One region of the Clostridium sulfidigenes genome, then DNA from elsewhere that is predicted to be linked to it. Evidence: a T-box and tRNA genes for the amino acid it is inferred to sense, from the RefSeq annotation. Region 1 holds a T-box; the other holds one or more tRNA genes.
What was found. The T-box of region 1 lies ahead of thrS (threonine--tRNA ligase). A T-box ahead of a tRNA ligase gene usually reads a tRNA of that ligase, here a tRNA-Thr.
Positions count from the first base shown of each region.

Region 1 (9,596 bases):
AATATATAGATTTGACAATATTTATTGATACACCTCTGGATATTGCCATGGCTAGGCGTATATTGAGAGATTTTAAAGAATTTTCTTTTGAAAGTATAAGGCAAGATTTAGATGTTTATTTATCACGTGGAAGATTAGGTTATTTAGAAGCGTTGAATTCAATTAAACCAAACTCTGATTTTGTAATAGATGGTTCTTTACCAGTAGAGGCTATAGTAAGTCAGATTCTTGAAATAATCAATAGGAGGAGCAAATTTGAGAATATGAATTACGTAGAATACATACGTGATAGAGTTGGACATGATGCAATAAACTTAACAGGGGTAAATATTTTAATAATCAACAAAAACAATCAAATTTTGCTTCAAAGAAGGGGAACATTTCCATATAAGTGGGGACTAGTTGGAGGAATTACAGAATTAGGAGAATCCCTTGAAGAAACTGCTATTAGAGAAGCAAAGGAAGAAACCGGATTAGATATTAAGGGGCTAAGGCTACTAGGGACTACATCAGGAGAAAAATGCTATATGGACTTACCTAATGGCGATAAAGCATACTTTATAACTGTTGGATATTTTACTAAAAGTTTTAGTGGAGTATTAAATATAGATGATTTTGAAACTAAGGAATTGAAATTTTTTAGTTATGAACAATTACCTGACAATATACCAAATAGTCATAGGGTAATGATAGATAAATATTATAATAATTTTGAAGTGGGAGATTTAAATGTGGATGGATTTAGATAATATTTGGCAAGAGGCTTTTTCATTGGCTTGGGAATCTTTTAAAAGAAATACTATTCCCATAGGAGCTGTTATAGTTAATGAAGAGGGTAATATCATATCAAGAGGTAGAAATAGAATCTTTGATTATTCTAGTAACAATCCATTGGTAGGAAGTAATATGGCTCATGCTGAAATGACTGCTATGATAAATTTAAAAGAAAAGGAACATCCCAATATAAAGAAATATACTTTATATACAACTATGGAACCTTGTCCTATGTGTTTTGGGACCATGGTGATGATGGGAATAAGAAATTTGAGGTATGCAGCAAGGGATGGTTTTGCTGGAGCAACGGAACTAAATTATAATATGAATTATATAAGAAGTAAAAAAATATTTATACATAAAGAAGATGATGAATTAGAGTTATTTCATATTTGTCTACAATCTGCTTATGAGTATTCAAGAAATCATATGAGATTAGAAGAAGTATTGAACTCATGGAGAACCTATTGTAGAGAAGGTGTTTTGATGGGGAAACAACTGTATGATGAAGGATATTTTTTAGAGGCAATAAAGCAAAGGAAGGAAATTGAACAAATATATGATGAAGTAATACTCAGATTTAACAATATTTAATATTATTAGGAGGAACACCAAGATATATTGTTTAAAACTGATGACTTTGTTTTAGCTATAGAGTTGCAGAAGTATTAACATTAAATAATTCAAAGGAAATAAAGCATTTTATTTATCGTTAAGAAGTATAGATTACGATTATAGTCTATAGTTAAATTTTATTAGAAATTTCTATGGTAGGATAGTAGTTTCTTACTAAGAAGCTGTTCATGGGAAGAAAGAGTGGAGGTATAAAATGGCTGAAGTTATTGTACATGAAATGCAATATTATGGTAAAAAAGTGAATTCGGACATAGATGTAGTTAATTATAGTGATGAATATTACAATGATTACCGAAGCATTTGTTGTGATTGTTTTCGTAGTTTGAGTATAGCTACAAATCTAGATCCAGATTCATTTTATACTAGAGAGGAAATGATAAAAAAGAATTCTTCTGTTTTTATTTTGTTTATAAAAAAAGAAATGATAGGTTCTGTTGAAATAAATGAAAATGTTATAGACCATTTGTTTGTGAACGAAAAGTATCAAAATCAAGGATATGGAAAGAAATTATTATTTTTTGCTATTAATTATTTACAAAAATCTGGAATCAAGCAAATTATTTTATATGTTGCAGACTTGAATAGTAAAGCTACTGAATTGTATTTGAATAATGGATTTAAGTGCATAAATACAATAAAAGATGATTGGGGATAATGAACTCAAACTATAGATAAATTAAATCAAATTCCAATTTAGAAGACAAGGATAAAGAGGGGAGATTTTTATGAATTCGCAAGTAAGAGAAGCAATTATAACCGATTATATTGAAATCAATAATCTTGTTAAAGAAGTACATAATTTACATGTTGAAAATAGACCGGATGTCTATGTGAATACTGATACTCCTTTGATAAAAGAAGATTTTTATGAGTTATTAAGCACCAGTGACACAAAGGTATTTGTAGTAGAAGATCTTAATAATAAAGAGTTAGTAGCATATAGCATTGTGAAAATTATGGCCCAGAGAAGTATTCAGATACTTAGACCAATGACATTTGCTTATATAGATGATTTTTCTGTTAAAGTTAGTAAGCAAAAGAATGGTATTGGAAGATTGCTTTTTGATTATGTTGTAAGTTATGCAAAATCAGAAGGAGCTTTATCTTTACAGTTGATTGTATGGGAGTTTAATAAAGATGCTATTAAATTCTATGAATCATTGGGAATGTCAGTAAGAAATAGAAGAATGGAATTAAACTTGGGTTAATATAAATGTAAAAAATATAATTTAAAGATAGGTACTGAGGGAAATAAATCCCCTAGTACCTTATTATTTTATATCATGTTAAACTTCAAGTTACACTAAATCTATATTTCTTCTAGAAATTTTGAATCCTATTTTTTCTTCAATTTTTTCAAGTAAATAGGTATCTTTGGGATCCATAAAACAGCAAGTATAGCCACTTTCACCAGCTCTAGCTGTTCTACCAATTCTATGAATATAGCTTTCTGGAGATTCTGGAATGTCATAGTTATATATGTGAGTAATACCAGAAATATCAATACCTCTTGCAGCTACATCCGTTGCAATTAGATATTGAATATCCGCATTTCTAAAGGACTTCATGATTCTTTCTCTTTTATTTTGAGGAACATCGCTATGAATTTTCTCGCAATTAAATTTTCTTTTACCCATAGCCATTTCAAGAGCATCGGCTCTTCTTTTAGTTCTGCAGAAGATTATTGCCATAAATGGGTTATCTTCTTCAAGAGCTTTGAAGAGGGAATCTTGCTTTAATCGATCGGTAGTTTCAACAATTTCTTGATTTATAGTAGAAAGAGTTAAGCTTTCTTTTTTTACAGACACCACAATAGGATCTTTCATATATTTATAAGCAAGTTTTTTAACAGAAGAATCCATAGTAGCAGAAAAACATAATGTTTGATGGTTTTTAGGGGTATGCTTAATTATATTTTCTACTTCATTTTTAAAACCCATAAGCAGCATTTGATCTGCCTCATCAAGAACAAAGGTTTTAAGCTTAGATAAATTGATTGATTTTCTATCAAGATGATCAAGAAGTCTTCCAGGGGTAGCTATTATTAAGTGAATGCTTCCTTTAAGCTTATTTAATTGGGAACCTATATCTTTTCCGCCATAAGCAGCTAAAATATTTATATTTACGCTCTCAGCTAATTTAGAGGCCTCGTTAGTAATTTGAATAGCTAACTCACGGGTTGGAGTCAATATTAACACTTGTGTAGCATCAAGGTTCGGATTAATATTTTCAAAAATGGGCAATAGAAATGCTAAAGTTTTACCTGTACCAGTTTGAGCTTCAGCTATAAGGTCTTTTCCTTCTTTAATATATTGAATACTTTCTCTTTGAATATCAGTTGGATCTTTTATCCCAGACTTGTTTAATATATCTATTATATTTGTACTAATTCCTAATTCTTTAAAATTCATTTACTCATACCTTTCATCCTTTATTCAACGCCTAATAGTAACACATATTAAAGTATTTATCAATTTAATAGATTCCATACAAAAGAGATGAATAATCCTTATAATGTGGAGCATAATGAATGGTGAAAAAAGAAAGGTAGTAGAAAAGGCCATTGCAAGGTAATAACACGAAATATATTACTGTTGAAAGTAAGGTGAAGATATTGAGTAAAACTACTAGAAGAGGATATGTCCCAAGGGATGAAAAGGAATTTGGAGATGAATACAGATGTAAATTACATAAAGCAGGAGAAGAGCTATTGTTTCTATTAAATAGGGGATATAACATAAAGGGAGCATCAACCTTTATAGGAAATCACTATCTTTTATCTGAAAGGCAGAGGCTTGCTTTAGTGAGGGGAATTTCTAAAAGTGAAGATGTTACAAATAGAAAAGCTAAAGAAGTTATTGATTCTTTTTCGGGGAAAACAATAAACATAGATGGCTTTAATACAATAATAACTCTAGAAGTTGCACTTTCTAATTCACTAATTATAAAGTCAATGGATGGTACAATAAGAGATTTAGCAGGACTTCGGGGTACATATTCAGTTATAGATAAAACAGATATAGCAATTAAACTACTAGGTGAAAGATTAGGACAATATAAAGTTAATAAAGCTATATTCTATTTAGATAAACCAGTTTCAAATTCAGGGAGACTGAAAATGAGAATCTTAGAATTGCTAGAAAATTTACAATTTAAAGTGGATGTAGAGATTATTAACAATGTGGATAGTATATTAGAAACAAAAGAAAATGTAGTATCTAGTGATGCAATTATCATTGATAAATGTAAGAGTTGGATAAATATGAATAATAATATTATTGAGGATAAGAAGTTAGGGGTTAATTGTGTGGATTTTAGTAAATTTTATTTTTTGTAAGGATGTATGAACGCATAAGTAAAAACATTACTGTTTTGTATAAATCAACAGGTAAAAGAAGGCAAGCAATTTTGGAACCAAACGTAGTAAAAAGACGCATAAAAAAGCTGTTGAGGGAGTGAGTAAAATTCTACTTAGATAGTAGAAAAATAAATACTTCTGCCATAGTTATTTGGCAGAGGTATTTATTATTTTATTATAATACATTATTGAAAAAAAGTTCCATGTACACCTTCTGGAAAGAGATATCTACTCATTGACTTTTGGATTAATGTTATTCAAATAAAAACTTTTCAAGTTCCTCAACCTTATTAAAATAATAATCACAGTTTTTTTTCATAAATCCTATAATTAAGCTATTTGTGTGTGACCATCCAGCACTAGAAAAATCTACATTACAACTCTTTGCCATATCAAAGCCTGGCTTTAAATCATCAATCATTATAAGTTCATTAGGTTTAAGGTCATATTTACGCATAATTTCCTGAAGAGGATATGGATTAGGCTTACGCTCTTCTTCACAGCGTTCCCATCCGAAAATCATATCTGGAACAAGACTACAATTCTCTAAATAATCACGATTTATATTTTCACTGTAGGAATGAGAGACAACACAAACTAGTCCACCTTCTTCCTTTTGTCTTTGAATAATTCTTTCGAATCCAGTATAGAAAGCAGGGACATTATTTTTTACATACTCATTCCATGTAGTAAGTTGATATTCCATTTCCTCCTCTGTAAACTTCAAAATATCAAAGCATAAAGAATTAAATCCAGGATCAAAACAATACATCATAAATTCATCTAGAGTTATTTCTATATTTGGACGAAGTTTAAATAATGTATTTCTAAATACTGGAAAATGTATTTCGGGTGTACTTCTAACAACGGTATCGTCATGGTCAAGGACTAAACATTTATATTTCAACATAGCTAACTCCTTTTATATTTTTATGTTTTTGAATTTAATTTTTAACTTGTTAATATTATAAATACAAATGTATATTAACTAATATATATTATACATGAATATGAAAATATTTTGGAGATATTTCCATATAGATTGCAGAGATAGGTTTGGAATTAAATAAGTTGACATATCAATGAGTCATTTATATAATTATCATTGAGTAGTTTAAAACTCAATTTTAAGAAAGGCAAGGTATTTGCAGACATGAGAATATAATTCACTTTTATTTATGAGAAATCAAAATTAGAATGAGGCCTCAAGAAAGGCTTTGTTGTTATGCATTTTATTTGATTTTGTGAGTGGATAGTATTTTTGTAACTGTTGATGGTTTGTCAATATAGTGTGTTATTAACCTTAATTAAGACTTTGAATCCTAATATATACTGATTTTTTTGTATATATTTTAAGGTTTTATTTAGTGCGATTAAAGGTTATGATATAGTTGCGATGCTATCCTCTCCAGGTTATAAGGAGGGGATTTTTTGTTATTAGTTGAATGTAGTAATATTAAAAAAAGTTTTTGTGATAGATCCATCTTGGATATAGAAAATTTAAAGGTTTGTTCCCAGGATAGAATAGGTGTTGTAGGTGTAAATGGAGTAGGTAAAACTACATTAATTAATATATTGTGCCAAAGATTGCATCCAGATGAAGGCCATGTTAAGTTATATGGAACATACTCATATATATCACAGTTAGAAGAACCAGAAAGTATATCAATAACTAGTGAAATGGCTTCTAGATTTAATGTAGAAAGTATTTGGAATGAGAACATGAGTGGAGGAGAAAAGACTAGATTTAAACTTGCTTATGCACTAAGTCAGAATAGCCAGTTGATATTTGCAGATGAGCCTACTAGCAATATGGATATAGAGGGCATTGAGCTTATGGAAAAAAGTTTTGAAAAATATAAAGGAGCTCTAATCCTTATATCCCATGATAGAAACTTCTTAGATAGGTTATGTAATAAGATTTTAGAAATAGAGGATGGAAGAATAAAAATATATTATGGTAATTACAGTGACTATGCTGCTTTGAAAGCTAAGGAGAGAGACCGAGCTGAATTTGAATATGAGGAGTATAAAAAAGAAAAGAAGCGACTTCAAAGTGTAATTATCGATGCAGAACAAAGGGTGAAAGGTATAAAAACGACTCCTAAACGAATGGGAAATTCTGAGGCTAGGCTTCACAAGATGGGAGGTCAAAAGGCCAGGGCAAACATTGAAAGAGCAGTGAAAAATATTGAAAAGAGAATAGATCACCTTGAAGTTAAAGAGAAACCCAAAGAACAAGTTAGCATAAAGCTAGAAATTGAGGATTCAAATAAGCTCCATAGTAAAATAGTTATAGAGGGTAAAAATATAACTAAGTCATTTGACAAGAAGATGATACTAGATAATGCTGAATTTAGCATATATAACACCTCAAAGGTAGCACTCATTGGTCCTAATGGGTGTGGAAAGAGTACTTTAATAAAGATGATAATGGACAATGATAAATCCATTAGAATTGCTAAAGGAGCAAATATAGGATACTTTAGTCAAGCTATAGACATTTTAAAAGAAAATTATACTATTATAGAAAATGTAATGGAAAGTAGTATACATGATGAAACTTTCGCTAGGATACTACTAGCAAGATTATTATTTAAAAGAGAAGATATTTATAAAAAAGTAAGTGTATTAAGTGGAGGAGAACGAGTTAAAGTATCCTTTGCAAAAATGCTATTACAAAATATAAATCTTCTTATATTAGATGAACCAACTAATTATATGGATATAAACTCTCTTGAGGTTGTAGAAAATGTACTTAAAGATTTTTATAGCACTTTATTGTTTGTATCCCATGATAGAAGATTTGTAGAATCTATTGCAGACTATATAATGACTATAGAAAATCATAAAATTAAGATGTTTAAAGGTAACTATAAGGAGTACTTAGATAGTAAAAATAAATGTGAAGATAATGATAAAGAAGAAATTGAAAATGAAATTTTCATATTGCAAAATCGTCTTTCAGAAGTTATTGGAAGGTTATCCATGCCATCAAAAAAGGATGATGTAGTAGCACTGGATGAAGAATATAATGAATTATTGGGTAAATTAAAAACGTTAAAAACAAATTTATCAAAATAGTAAGAAAACTCTTTACAACATATTGCAAAAGTGATAGTATTGTTTTCAATAAGAGGAAGTGCACAGAGTTCTTTAAAATTAAAAATAAAATGAACAATGAAAGGGACGAGTATTATAGAGTACAATTTATAGAGAGGGAGTGTTTTGGGCTGTAAGCATTCCTAAATATGACTATAAGAAAACTAACCCTAGAGTTATGGCTGATTAGCTAATATTAGTAAAATGCCATCGGTAAATACCGTTATAAAATTTGAGATGAATTGAGTTATTTTAATTCAATTTGGGTGGAACCATGGATGTTATGCATTCGTCCCAAGGTGGGACGGATGCTTTTTTGTCGTATAATAACTAATTCAATAAATTTTGTTAAGGAGGGGATAAGTATGATAAGTATAAAACTTAAAGATGGTTCAATAATAGAAATTTGTGATGATTCTAATGTTTATGATCTTGCAAGTTCAATTAGTAAAAATTTAGCTAAATCAGCAATAGTAGGTGAAGTAAATGGAACCTTGGTTGATTTAAGTTGTAAATTAAAAGATAATGACCAGGTAAATATTTTAACCTATGATGATGAAAATGCTGTTGAGGTAATTAGACATTCAACTGCACATATTATGGCTCAAGCAGTAAAAAGAATTTATAGTAATTCGAAACTTGCTATAGGACCTTCCATAAAAAATGGTTATTATTATGATTTTGATATTGAAAGTCCCTTATCTGCTGAAGATATAGATAAGATTGAAATAGAAATGAATAACATAATTAAAGAAAATTTAAAATTTGAGAGAATAGATGTTTCTACAGAAGACGCAATTAAGCTAATGGAGGAAAAAGGGGAAATTTATAAAGTTGAACTTATAAGAGACTTACCAGAAGGAGAGAAAATTTCCCTATATAAGCAGGGAGAGTTTATTGATCTTTGTAGAGGTCCTCATATACCATCTACAAAGTATGTAAAAGCTTTTAAACTAACAAGTGTAGCTGGGGCATATTGGAGAGGCAATGAAAAAAATAAGATGCTACAGAGAATATATGGTGTTGCCTTTGCAAATAATACATTACTTGAAACTCATTTGCATAATGTAGAGGAGGCTAAAAAAAGGGATCACAGAAAATTAGGCAAAGAACTAAAATTATTTAACTTTGTTGATGAAGGCGTAGGATTTCCATTTTTCTTACCTAAAGGAGTAGTTCTTAAAAACACTTTAATTGATTTTTGGAGGACTTTGCATGCAGAAGCAGGTTATGTTGAGATCGAGACTCCAATAATGCTTAATAAAAGATTATGGGAAGTTTCTGGGCACTGGGATCATTATAAAGAGAATATGTATACTTCAATTATTGATGATGAGGAATTTGCATTAAAGCCAATGAATTGTCCAGGAGGAATGTTAGTATATAAATCTGAAGCTCATTCCTATAGAGATTTTCCAATGAGAGTAGGTGAACTTGGTAGAGTTCATAGACATGAACTTTCAGGAGCATTACATGGACTTATGAGAGTAAGAGCTTTTACACAGGATGATGCTCATATATTTATGTTACCAAATCAAATAAAATCAGAAATTAAAGGGGTAATAGAGCTCATTGATAAAGTTTATTCAAAATTTGGATTTAAGTATAATCTCGAGCTTTCTACAAGACCAGATAATTCCATGGGAAGTGATGAAGACTGGAAATTAGCAGAAGACTCCTTAAAAGGGGCTTTAGATGAATTAAGTTTAGACTATAAAATAAATGA
Region 1 is NZ_JBQHQR010000006.1:191,745-201,340, forward strand. It holds gene ACTNBA_RS09335 (NUDIX domain-containing protein) at 1-749, shown strand, start outside; gene ACTNBA_RS09340 (nucleoside deaminase) at 736-1,368, shown strand; gene ACTNBA_RS09345 (GNAT family N-acetyltransferase) at 1,604-2,065, shown strand; gene ACTNBA_RS09350 (GNAT family N-acetyltransferase) at 2,136-2,618, shown strand; gene ACTNBA_RS09355 (DEAD/DEAH box helicase) at 2,709-3,821, opposite strand; gene ACTNBA_RS09360 (DUF434 domain-containing protein) at 4,025-4,747, shown strand; gene ACTNBA_RS09365 (HAD family hydrolase) at 5,022-5,678, opposite strand; gene abc-f (ribosomal protection-like ABC-F family protein) at 6,200-7,852, shown strand; T-box leader at 7,940-8,170, shown strand; gene thrS (threonine--tRNA ligase) at 8,236-9,596, shown strand, end outside.

Region 2 (9,596 bases), on a different contig from region 1:
AGTTACTGATGATGCTATGGTTGTTGAAAAATTTGATAGAAAAGTATATCTTTATGAGGGTAGTTATTTAAATATAAAGCTTACAACTCCAGAAGATATGATAATTGGAGAAAATATTTTAAAAAATAAATATAAATATGTAGGCAATATTTAAATATGTATGATATAATGATATTTATTAAAATTTAATATTAATATGTGATGAGGAAGAATAGTAGAAACATACCCACAGAGAGAAAATTCACCGGCTGAAAGATTTTCACACGTTTTGAACCTGTTTCTGAGCAGTAGTTTTAACTACCGGCATGAGCCGTTATAAAATGAAGTATAAATTTTAGGTGGTACCGCGATAGAATTCGCCCTAATTAGGGTGGGTTCTATTTTTTTATTAATAAATATAATTACGAGGTGAATGGAAGATGAAGTTATCAAAGATGTTAATAAGTACACTAAGAGAAGTTCCAGGTGAAGCAGAGATAGCAAGCCATCAACTTATGTTAAGAGCTGGAATGATAAGAAAATCAGCTACAGGAATATACACTTTCATGCCAAATGGAGTTAGAGTGTTAAAAAATGTAGAAAATATAGTTAGAGAAGAAATGGATAGAGCAGGTGCTCAAGAATTTTTAGCTTCTGCACTTATACCAGCAAATCTATGGCAAGAATCTGGAAGATGGGATGTAATGGGATCAGAGATGATTAGGCTTAAAGATCGAAATGGAAGAGATTTTTGTCTTGGACCAACCCATGAAGAAGTATTTACAGATTTAGCGAGAAATGAAATTAAATCTTATAAACAATTACCATTAAATCTTTATCAAATTCAAACCAAATATAGAGATGAGAGAAGACCTAGATTTGGAGTTATGAGATCAAGAGAATTCATAATGAAAGATGCATATAGTTTTGATAAAGATAATGAAGGGTTAGATATATCTTACATGAAGATGTATGAAGCATATAATAAGATATTTACTAGATGTGATTTAGAATTTAGCGCTGTTGAAGCAGATTCAGGAGCTATGGGAGGATCAGGTTCAGCAGAATTTATGGTTAAATCTGATATAGGAGAGGATGAAATAGCTTTCTGTACTGGTTGTAATTATGCTGCGAATACAGAAAAGGCTACATCTAAACTGGAAGATGCAGAGAAAGAAGAAGAAAAGGAATTAAAGAAGATAGCAACTCCAGATGTAAGAACTATAGAAGAGTTAGTAACTTTCTTTAATACTAGTAACAAGAAGTTTGCAAAGACTCTAATATATAAAGCTGATGGCAAAGTTGTGGCAGTAATGGTTAGAGGAGATAGAAGCTTAAATGAAACTAAGGTTTCTAATGCATTAGGTGGAATTATGGAATTAGAGATGGCCGATGCAGAAACTGTCTTAAAGGCTACATCAGCAGAAATAGGATTTGCTGGTCCAATTGGATTACAAGTAGATACACTACTTGTAGATGAAGAAGTTACTAGAATGAGTAATTTTATAGTTGGAGCTAATGATACAGGATATCACTATGAAAATGTAAATTATGAAAGAGATTTTAACGGCATAGTAGGAGATTATAAACTTGTAGCAGAGGGGGATATGTGTCCTAAGTGTGGAAGCCCAATAAATATTAGAAGAGGGGTAGAAGTTGGACATATATTTAAGCTTGGAACTAAGTATTCAGAATCTATGGGAGCTAACTATTTAGATGAAAATGGTAAAGAGAAACCTCTAGTAATGGGATGTTATGGAATTGGTATTAACAGGACTGTAGCAGCTATAATTGAACAGCATCATGATGAAAATGGAATCCTTTGGCCAATGGCTGTTGCACCATATAAAGTAATAGTAATGCCTGCTAATGTTAAAAATGAAGAACAAATGAATAGAGCAGAGAAAATCTATGAGGAGCTTAAAACTAGAGGAGTAGATGTACTTTTAGATGATAGAAATGAAAGAGTTGGAGTTAAGTTTAAGGATGCTGACTTAATTGGAATTCCAATAAGAGTGACAGTAGGTAAAAAAGTAGTGGAAGACATAGTTGAATTTAAGTTAAGAAAAAATCAAGATATTGAAGAAGTAAATATAGAAGATGTAGTAGGCAGAATAGAAAAAGAGTTTATAGCAAATAATTTAAAATTTTAATCATTTGCTATAAAGTAAATTATTTCATTGTAAGTAAATAGGACTGTATTAATAAAATATAGTCCTATTTTACTATAATTTTTAATATTGGTTTTTAGAAGGCCATGTGGTTAATCAAAGTAATAAAATTTAAAGAGAATTTATATTTTCATATAATATATATTCAACTATATAAATATGTTAATAGGAAACTATATAAATATATAACTATATAACTAGTTAACTAGTTGTTGTGGACTCAAGGGGTTCAGAGATTTTGTTATTTTGAAAGAAGTGAAAATAGCCAATTATATTCTATCACTGTAATTTTCAATAGAGCCTATTAAAAATAGAAGAAAAAGATGAAGACAGTGAATAATTAGGGCTTTTAATAACTATATTTTTTAATAATTCATTAATAATAATTGTGTTAGGAGAAAGTTAGATTTGACTATGAAATCTTGAAAATATATAATTATTATGTTTAATTATTATAATAGGATTTATCTCATTAAGGAGAAAAATATGGAATTTGATTTATTGAAAGAAAAATTTAGTGCAAAAGAAGCACATTTAATAAACCCATTAACTCTTGCATTTATAGGTGATGCTGTGTATGAAGTGTTTATAAGAACCTATTTATTAGGCGAAAATAAATCATTGAAAGTACAGCAGTTGCATTTAAAAACTGTTAATTTTGTCAAAGCAAAATCACAGAGTAATTATGCAAAATTAATTTTAGATATGTTTGACGAAGAGGAAATGTCAGTTTTTAAGAGAGGAAGAAATACTAAATCTAGTGCCCCTAAGAACGCAGATGTTGGTGAGTATAGGTGGGCAACAGGATTTGAAGCTGTAATAGGATATTTGTACATTTCAGGAAAGAATGACAGATTAAATTATTTGCTTAATAAAATTATTGAAATGAGTGATAATAATGATAAAAGTTAAACTTATGGAGTTTACTCCAAATCCAGAAAAAATAGTAGCTGCAGCAGCTAAATTATGTTATAGTTCAGTAGGAATTGAGGAAATAACAGAAGGATTAGATGAAGAAACTACAAGTAAATTTATAAAAATGTTGAATAGTTATGGTCATAACTCTCCAGTTGAACATGTAAGCTTTACTTTTGGTATTGAGGGGGTATCCAGAAGCTTAACACATCAATTGGTTAGACATAGAGTTGCTTCTTATTCTCAGCAAAGTCAAAGATATGTTAAGTTAGATGCTTTTGAATATATAATTCCACCATCTATAGAAAAAGATGAGAAGTGTAAGGCTATCTTTGTAGAGGCGATGAAAAAAGATCAGGAAGACTATGATAAATTAGTTGAAGTACTTAAAACTTCTAATTTAGATGTATATATTAATGAACATAAAGCAAGAAAAAAATGTGAAGAAATCACAGAAAAAGAGATGAAATCATTAAAGTCCAAAGCTGAAAAAAGTGCTATTGAGGATGCTAGATATATATTTCCTAATGCATGTGCAACTAAAATTGTAGTTACAATGAATGCTAGAGAGCTTATGCATTTCTTTAGTCATAGATGCTGTATGAGAGCTCAATGGGAAATAAGGGATTTAGCAGATGCTATGCTTAAGGAAGTAAAAAAAGTAGCGCCAAATTTATTTGAAGGATGCGGTCCTAGTTGTGTTAAGGGAAGTTGTTCAGAAGGAGCTATGACTTGCGGTAAGGCTATAGAAATAAGAAATAAGTACTTATCTATATAAAATGTAAATTGATATAGGAATAGATGATAGGAGCGATATAAGGATGGAAGATAAAAGACAAGGTAGTAAAAATGCTAGACCTAAACGTATAGGGAAAAATAGAAGAGATAATAATAGATTTGTAGGTGATGTAAATAGTGAAAGAAGAAATAATCAATCCTACAGAAATGAAAATATTCATAGCAATATAAAAGTTGAAAATTTCAATACAACCTCAAGAGAAGATATGATTGAAGGTAGAAATGCGGTTATTGAAGCTCTAAAATCTGATAGAACAATAGAATATATAATGATAGCACAAGGAGATACTAAAGGATCCATAAGTGTAATTACAGCATTAGCTAAAGAAAAATCTGTAGTAGTTAAATATGTGGATAGAGCAAAACTAGATGGTATAAGTGAAACGGCTGCACATCAAGGGGTAATTGCAATAGTAACTCCATACAATTATTGTGGTATAGTAGATATAATTAATAACGCTAAGGAAAAAGGAGAAGATCCCTTTATATTAGTATTAGATGAAATTGAAGATCCTCATAATTTTGGGTCCATAATAAGAATAGCAGAAGTTTGTGGAGTACATGGGATAATAATTCCAAAAAGAAAAAATGTAGGAGTTACACCTACTGTTTATAAAACTTCAGCTGGGGCTACAGAATACATAAAAATTGCTAAAGTTACAAATATAAATGTAGCTATAGATGAACTAAAGGAATCTGGGATATGGGTATATGGAGCAGATATGCATGGGGCCCAATACTGCTATGATTCGGATTTAAAAGGACCTATAGCTTTAGTTATAGGAAGTGAAGGAAAAGGTATTTCAAAGCTAACTAAATCAAAGTGCGATGTGTTGGTTAAAATACCTATGGTAGGAAAGGTTAATTCATTAAATGCATCAGTAGCATGTGGAATGATAGCATATGAAATATTAAAACAAAGATTGAAGTAGAAGTAAATGGGGTATAGAGTTGAAGCAAATTTTTGTGGATGGGTATAATGTAATTAATAGCTGGCCAGAATTAAATACTATAAAGGACTATAGTTACGAAGCTGCAAGAAATAAGCTTATTGACTTACTTCTTAACTATGCAGCCTTTAAAGGGTGCAGAATAACACTGGTATTTGATGCACATATGGTAAAGGGAAGTATAGAAAAAAAGGATAGAAAAGGAAATTTGACTATAGTTTTTACAAAGCATGATGAAACTGCGGATAGTTATATAGAGAGGACTGTAAATCATATAGGGAGAAAATCAGAGGTCTATGTTGTAACATCTGATTCTCTAGAGCAACAGTTAATATTTCAAAGAGGTGCTAATAGAGTATCGTCTATAGAGTTTTACAGTTGGATTGAGGAAGCAAACAGAAAGATATCTAGGCAGTGTGAGAACAAAAGTTTTCACAATAGAAATCTTTTTGAGGAGGCCATAGATAAAGAAGTGGCAGAAAAGCTAGAAAAGATAAGGAGAAGTAGATAATATATCTTGACTATCTAAATTTTGTTAATGTATAATTCTAATTAGGGTCATTTATGCTTTGGAGGGGATATTGTTGGGAAATACAAGTGGCAATGATGAGTTAAACTCCATGTTTACGGGTAAAAAAGATGAAGATATAGTAGCTATGGCTAAGACGGGGAATAATAGAGCCTTAGAATATCTTCTTTGTAAATATCAGAACTTTGTGAAAGCTAAAGCAAAATCATATTTTTTGATTGGTGCTGATAAAGAAGATATATATCAAGAAGGTATGATTGGTTTATTTAAAGCTATAAGAGATTTTAAGGATGATAAGTTAGCATCTTTTAAGGTTTTTGCAGAATTGTGCATAACAAGACAGATAATCACTGCTGTAAAAACTGCTACAAGACAAAAACATATTCCGCTGAACACTTATATATCACTGAATAAGCCTATATATGACGAAGAATCAGATAGAACTCTATTAGATATATTATCAGGTATAAGGGTATCTGATCCCGAAGAATTGATAATAGATAGAGAAGAGATGGAGAACATAGAAAGTAAGATACAAGAAGTATTGTCAGGCTTAGAAATGGAAGTTTTGAATTCTTATCTTGATGGTAAATCTTATCAAGAAATTGCCAGTGATTTAGATAGGCAAGCAAAATCTATTGATAATGCACTTCAGAGAGTAAAACGTAAACTTGAAAAGTGTTTAGAACAAAGATGAAATCGTATTGACAAACAAAAAAAAATCATTTATAATAAGGAACTGACAAAAATATTTTAAAATAAATACATTATGTATTGAATGCTCATATAGCTCAGTAGGTAGAGCGTCACCTTGGTAAGGTGGAGGTCACCGGTTCAATCCCGGTTATGAGCTCCAGTTATTTTGCAACACACGTGGATAAGTTTACATTAAAAAAGTGAAAATAAAAATGTTTTCTAATTAAGGAGGAATAAGAAATGGCAAAGGAAAAATTTGAAAGAAGCAAACCGCACGTTAATATTGGAACAATAGGACACGTAGACCACGGTAAGACAACATTAACAGCAGCAATAACAACAGTATTAGCAAGTAGAGGATATGCAGAAGCATTCAACTATGCTGATATAGATAAAGCACCAGAAGAGAAGGAAAGAGGAATCACAATCAATACATCACACGTAGAGTATCAAACAGAAACAAGACACTATGCTCACGTTGACTGTCCAGGACACGCAGACTATGTTAAGAACATGATTACAGGAGCAGCACAAATGGATGGAGCAATCCTAGTAGTAAGTGCAGCAGACGGTCCAATGCCTCAAACAAGAGAGCACATACTTCTAGCATCAAGAGTAGGAGTACAATACATAGTTGTATTCTTAAATAAAGCAGATATGGTAGATGATCCAGAATTATTAGAATTAGTAGAAATGGAAATCAGAGAATTATTATCTGAGTATGACTTCCCAGGAGACGATATTCCAATAGTAACAGGATCAGCATTAAAAGCATTAGAAAGCCCAACAGATGAAGCAGCAACACAATGCATCATGGACTTAATGGCAGCAGTAGATAGCTATATCCCAACTCCAGAAAGAGCAACAGATAAAGCATTCTTAATGCCAGTAGAGGACGTATTCACAATAACAGGAAGAGGAACAGTAGCAACAGGAAGAGTTGAGACTGGAATACTAAAAGTTGGAGACGAAATCGAAATCGTAGGATTAACAGAAGAGAAGAGAAAAGTAGTATGTACAGGAGTAGAGATGTTCAGAAAACTTCTAGATGAAGCACAAGCAGGAGATAACATCGGAGCTCTATTAAGAGGAGTACAAAGAGCAGATATACAAAGAGGTCAAGTATTAGCAAAAAGTGGATCAGTACATCCACATATGAAGTTCGTAGGTCAAGTATACGTACTTAAAAAAGAAGAAGGTGGAAGACATACACCATTCTTTGATGGATACAGACCACAGTTCTACTTCAGAACAACAGACGTAACAGGATCAATCAAATTACCAGATGGAATGGAAATGGTAATGCCAGGAGACCACATAGATATGAACGTAGAATTAATCACTCCAATCGCAATGGATGAAGGATTAAGATTCGCAATCAGAGAAGGTGGAAGAACAGTAGGATCAGGAGTTGTAACTTCTATAATCGAATAATTAAGATTTAAAATAGGACTGGGTTCTAAACCTAGTCCTTTTAAAAGAAAAATCAATAAGGTATCTTTAATAATTTTATAGTATAATGATTGCAAGGAATTATTTACAATTGACATAAGTGGTAACTTGTGATAAGTTGTTTAAGTAGCAATTGCAGTTAACGATATATTATCAAGAAAAAATTATTGGTTTTATAAATAAAATTAAATACGCATAAACTAGGAGGTGTAGATTGTGAGAGTTAAAATAACTTTAGCATGTACTGAATGTAAACAAAGAAACTACAACACAATGAAAAATAAAAAGAATAATCCAGACAGGATCGAAATGCAAAAATACTGCAGATTCTGCCACAAACATACACTTCATAAAGAAACAAAATAGTTCTTTAAGAACTTCAAATATTTTGGGGATGTGAAAATTATGGCTGAAAAAGTTGAGGGTAAAGTAATTAACCCTAAAAAACGAATGAAGATAGTACAGTTTTTTATCGACTTAAAAGCGGAATTTAAAAGAGTAACATGGCCTACAAAAGATGAGCTTAAGAAAGCTCTTATGGCGGTAATATGCTTTTGTCTTCTTTATGCAATAACTGTAGGTTTGTTAGATGCTGGTTTTAAAAACCTTTTTAATTTGATTTTTAAATAATTTAAAAGGGAGGTAAGGGGACGGTATAATTACGCCCCTGTAGCTATGACAGGAGAAAAAGCAAGATGGTATGTAGTTCATACATATTCTGGATATGAGAATAAAGTTAAGGCTAATCTTGAAAAAGCTATTGAAAATAGAAATCTTGAAGAGTTCGTTCATGACATTCAAGTTCCTATGGAAGAGCAAGTAGAAATCAAGGATGGCAAAGAAAAAGTTACATTAAGAAAAGTATTTCCAGGATATGTGATGGTTAAGATGGTTATGACTGATGATTCTTGGTATATTGTTAGAAATACTAGAGGGGTTACTGGATTTGTAGGTCCTGGATCAAAACCGGTGCCTTTAACAGAAGATGAAATTCACAATATGGGAATAGTTGAAAAACAAGTTACTGTAGATGTTGAAGTTGGAGAACAAGTGAAGGTTGTATCAGGACCATTTGAAGACTTCATTGTTGCAATTACTGAAATATCTATAGAAAAACATAAAATTAAAGGATTAGTTAACATGTTTGGCAGAGAAACCTCTGTTGAACTTGATTTTAATCAAATACAAAAACTTTAAGACTTAGTAGAATGATGTCTAAAAGACTAAATTCTATTTAAGTGGGAGGACTTATAAAAGTCCGATTACCACAATATAGGAGGTGTAAACTCATGGCTAAGAAAATAACAGGAATGATAAAACTTCAACTTCCTGCAGGAAAGGCAACACCAGCACCACCAGTAGGACCTGCACTTGGTCAACACGGTGTAAATATTATGGGATTCTGTAAGGAGTTCAACGCAAAAACTGCAGATCAACCAGGTATGATAATACCAGTTGTAATTACAGTTTACCAAGACAGATCATTTAGTTTTATACTAAAAACTCCACCAGCAGCAGTATTATTAAAAAAAGCAGCTGGAATAGAGAGTGGATCAGGCGTTCCAAACAGAACTAAGGTTGCAACAGTTTCAGCAGCTAAAGTTAAAGAAATAGCTGAATTAAAGATGCCAGACTTAAATGCTGCATCATTAGAGGCTGCTATGAGCATGATAGCTGGAACAGCTAGAAGCATGGGAATAGTAATCGAAGAGTAATTTCAATTAATTCGGTGGGAGGCAAAAACCGTTAATACCACAAAGGAGGATGCAAAATGGCTAAAATGGGAAAGAATTACATAGAAAGCGCTAAGTTGATAGACAAGAATGCTCTATACACACCAGCAGAATCTATGGAACTTACAATAAAGACATCAAAAGCTAAATTCGATGAAACAATAGAAGTTCACGTAAGACTTGGTGTTGACCCAAGACATGCAGATCAACAAGTAAGAGGAGCAGTAGTACTTCCTCATGGAACAGGTAAAACTGTTAGAGTATTAGTTTTCGCTAAAGGAGATAAAGCAAAAGAAGCAGAAGCTGCTGGAGCTGATTTCGTTGGAGCAGAAGAACTAGTAGATAAAATCCAAAAAGAGAACTGGTTTGAGTT
Region 2 is NZ_JBQHQR010000003.1:16,231-25,826, forward strand. It holds gene ispD (2-C-methyl-D-erythritol 4-phosphate cytidylyltransferase) at 1-154, shown strand, start outside; gene ACTNBA_RS03905 (proline--tRNA ligase) at 420-2,132, shown strand; gene ACTNBA_RS03910 (ribonuclease III domain-containing protein) at 2,637-3,062, shown strand; gene thyX (FAD-dependent thymidylate synthase) at 3,046-3,843, shown strand; gene rlmB (23S rRNA (guanosine(2251)-2'-O)-methyltransferase RlmB) at 4,070-4,795, shown strand; gene ACTNBA_RS03925 (NYN domain-containing protein) at 4,815-5,324, shown strand; gene sigH (RNA polymerase sporulation sigma factor SigH) at 5,434-6,039, shown strand; tRNA gene ACTNBA_RS03935 (tRNA-Thr) at 6,123-6,198, shown strand; gene tuf (elongation factor Tu) at 6,279-7,472, shown strand; gene rpmG (50S ribosomal protein L33) at 7,707-7,856, shown strand; gene secE (preprotein translocase subunit SecE) at 7,896-8,120, shown strand; gene nusG (transcription termination/antitermination protein NusG) at 8,166-8,687, shown strand; gene rplK (50S ribosomal protein L11) at 8,780-9,205, shown strand; gene rplA (50S ribosomal protein L1) at 9,271-9,596, shown strand, end outside.
Region 2: it encodes a tRNA-Thr, which carries the amino acid that the T-box ahead of thrS (threonine--tRNA ligase) is inferred to sense. The anticodon was not compared.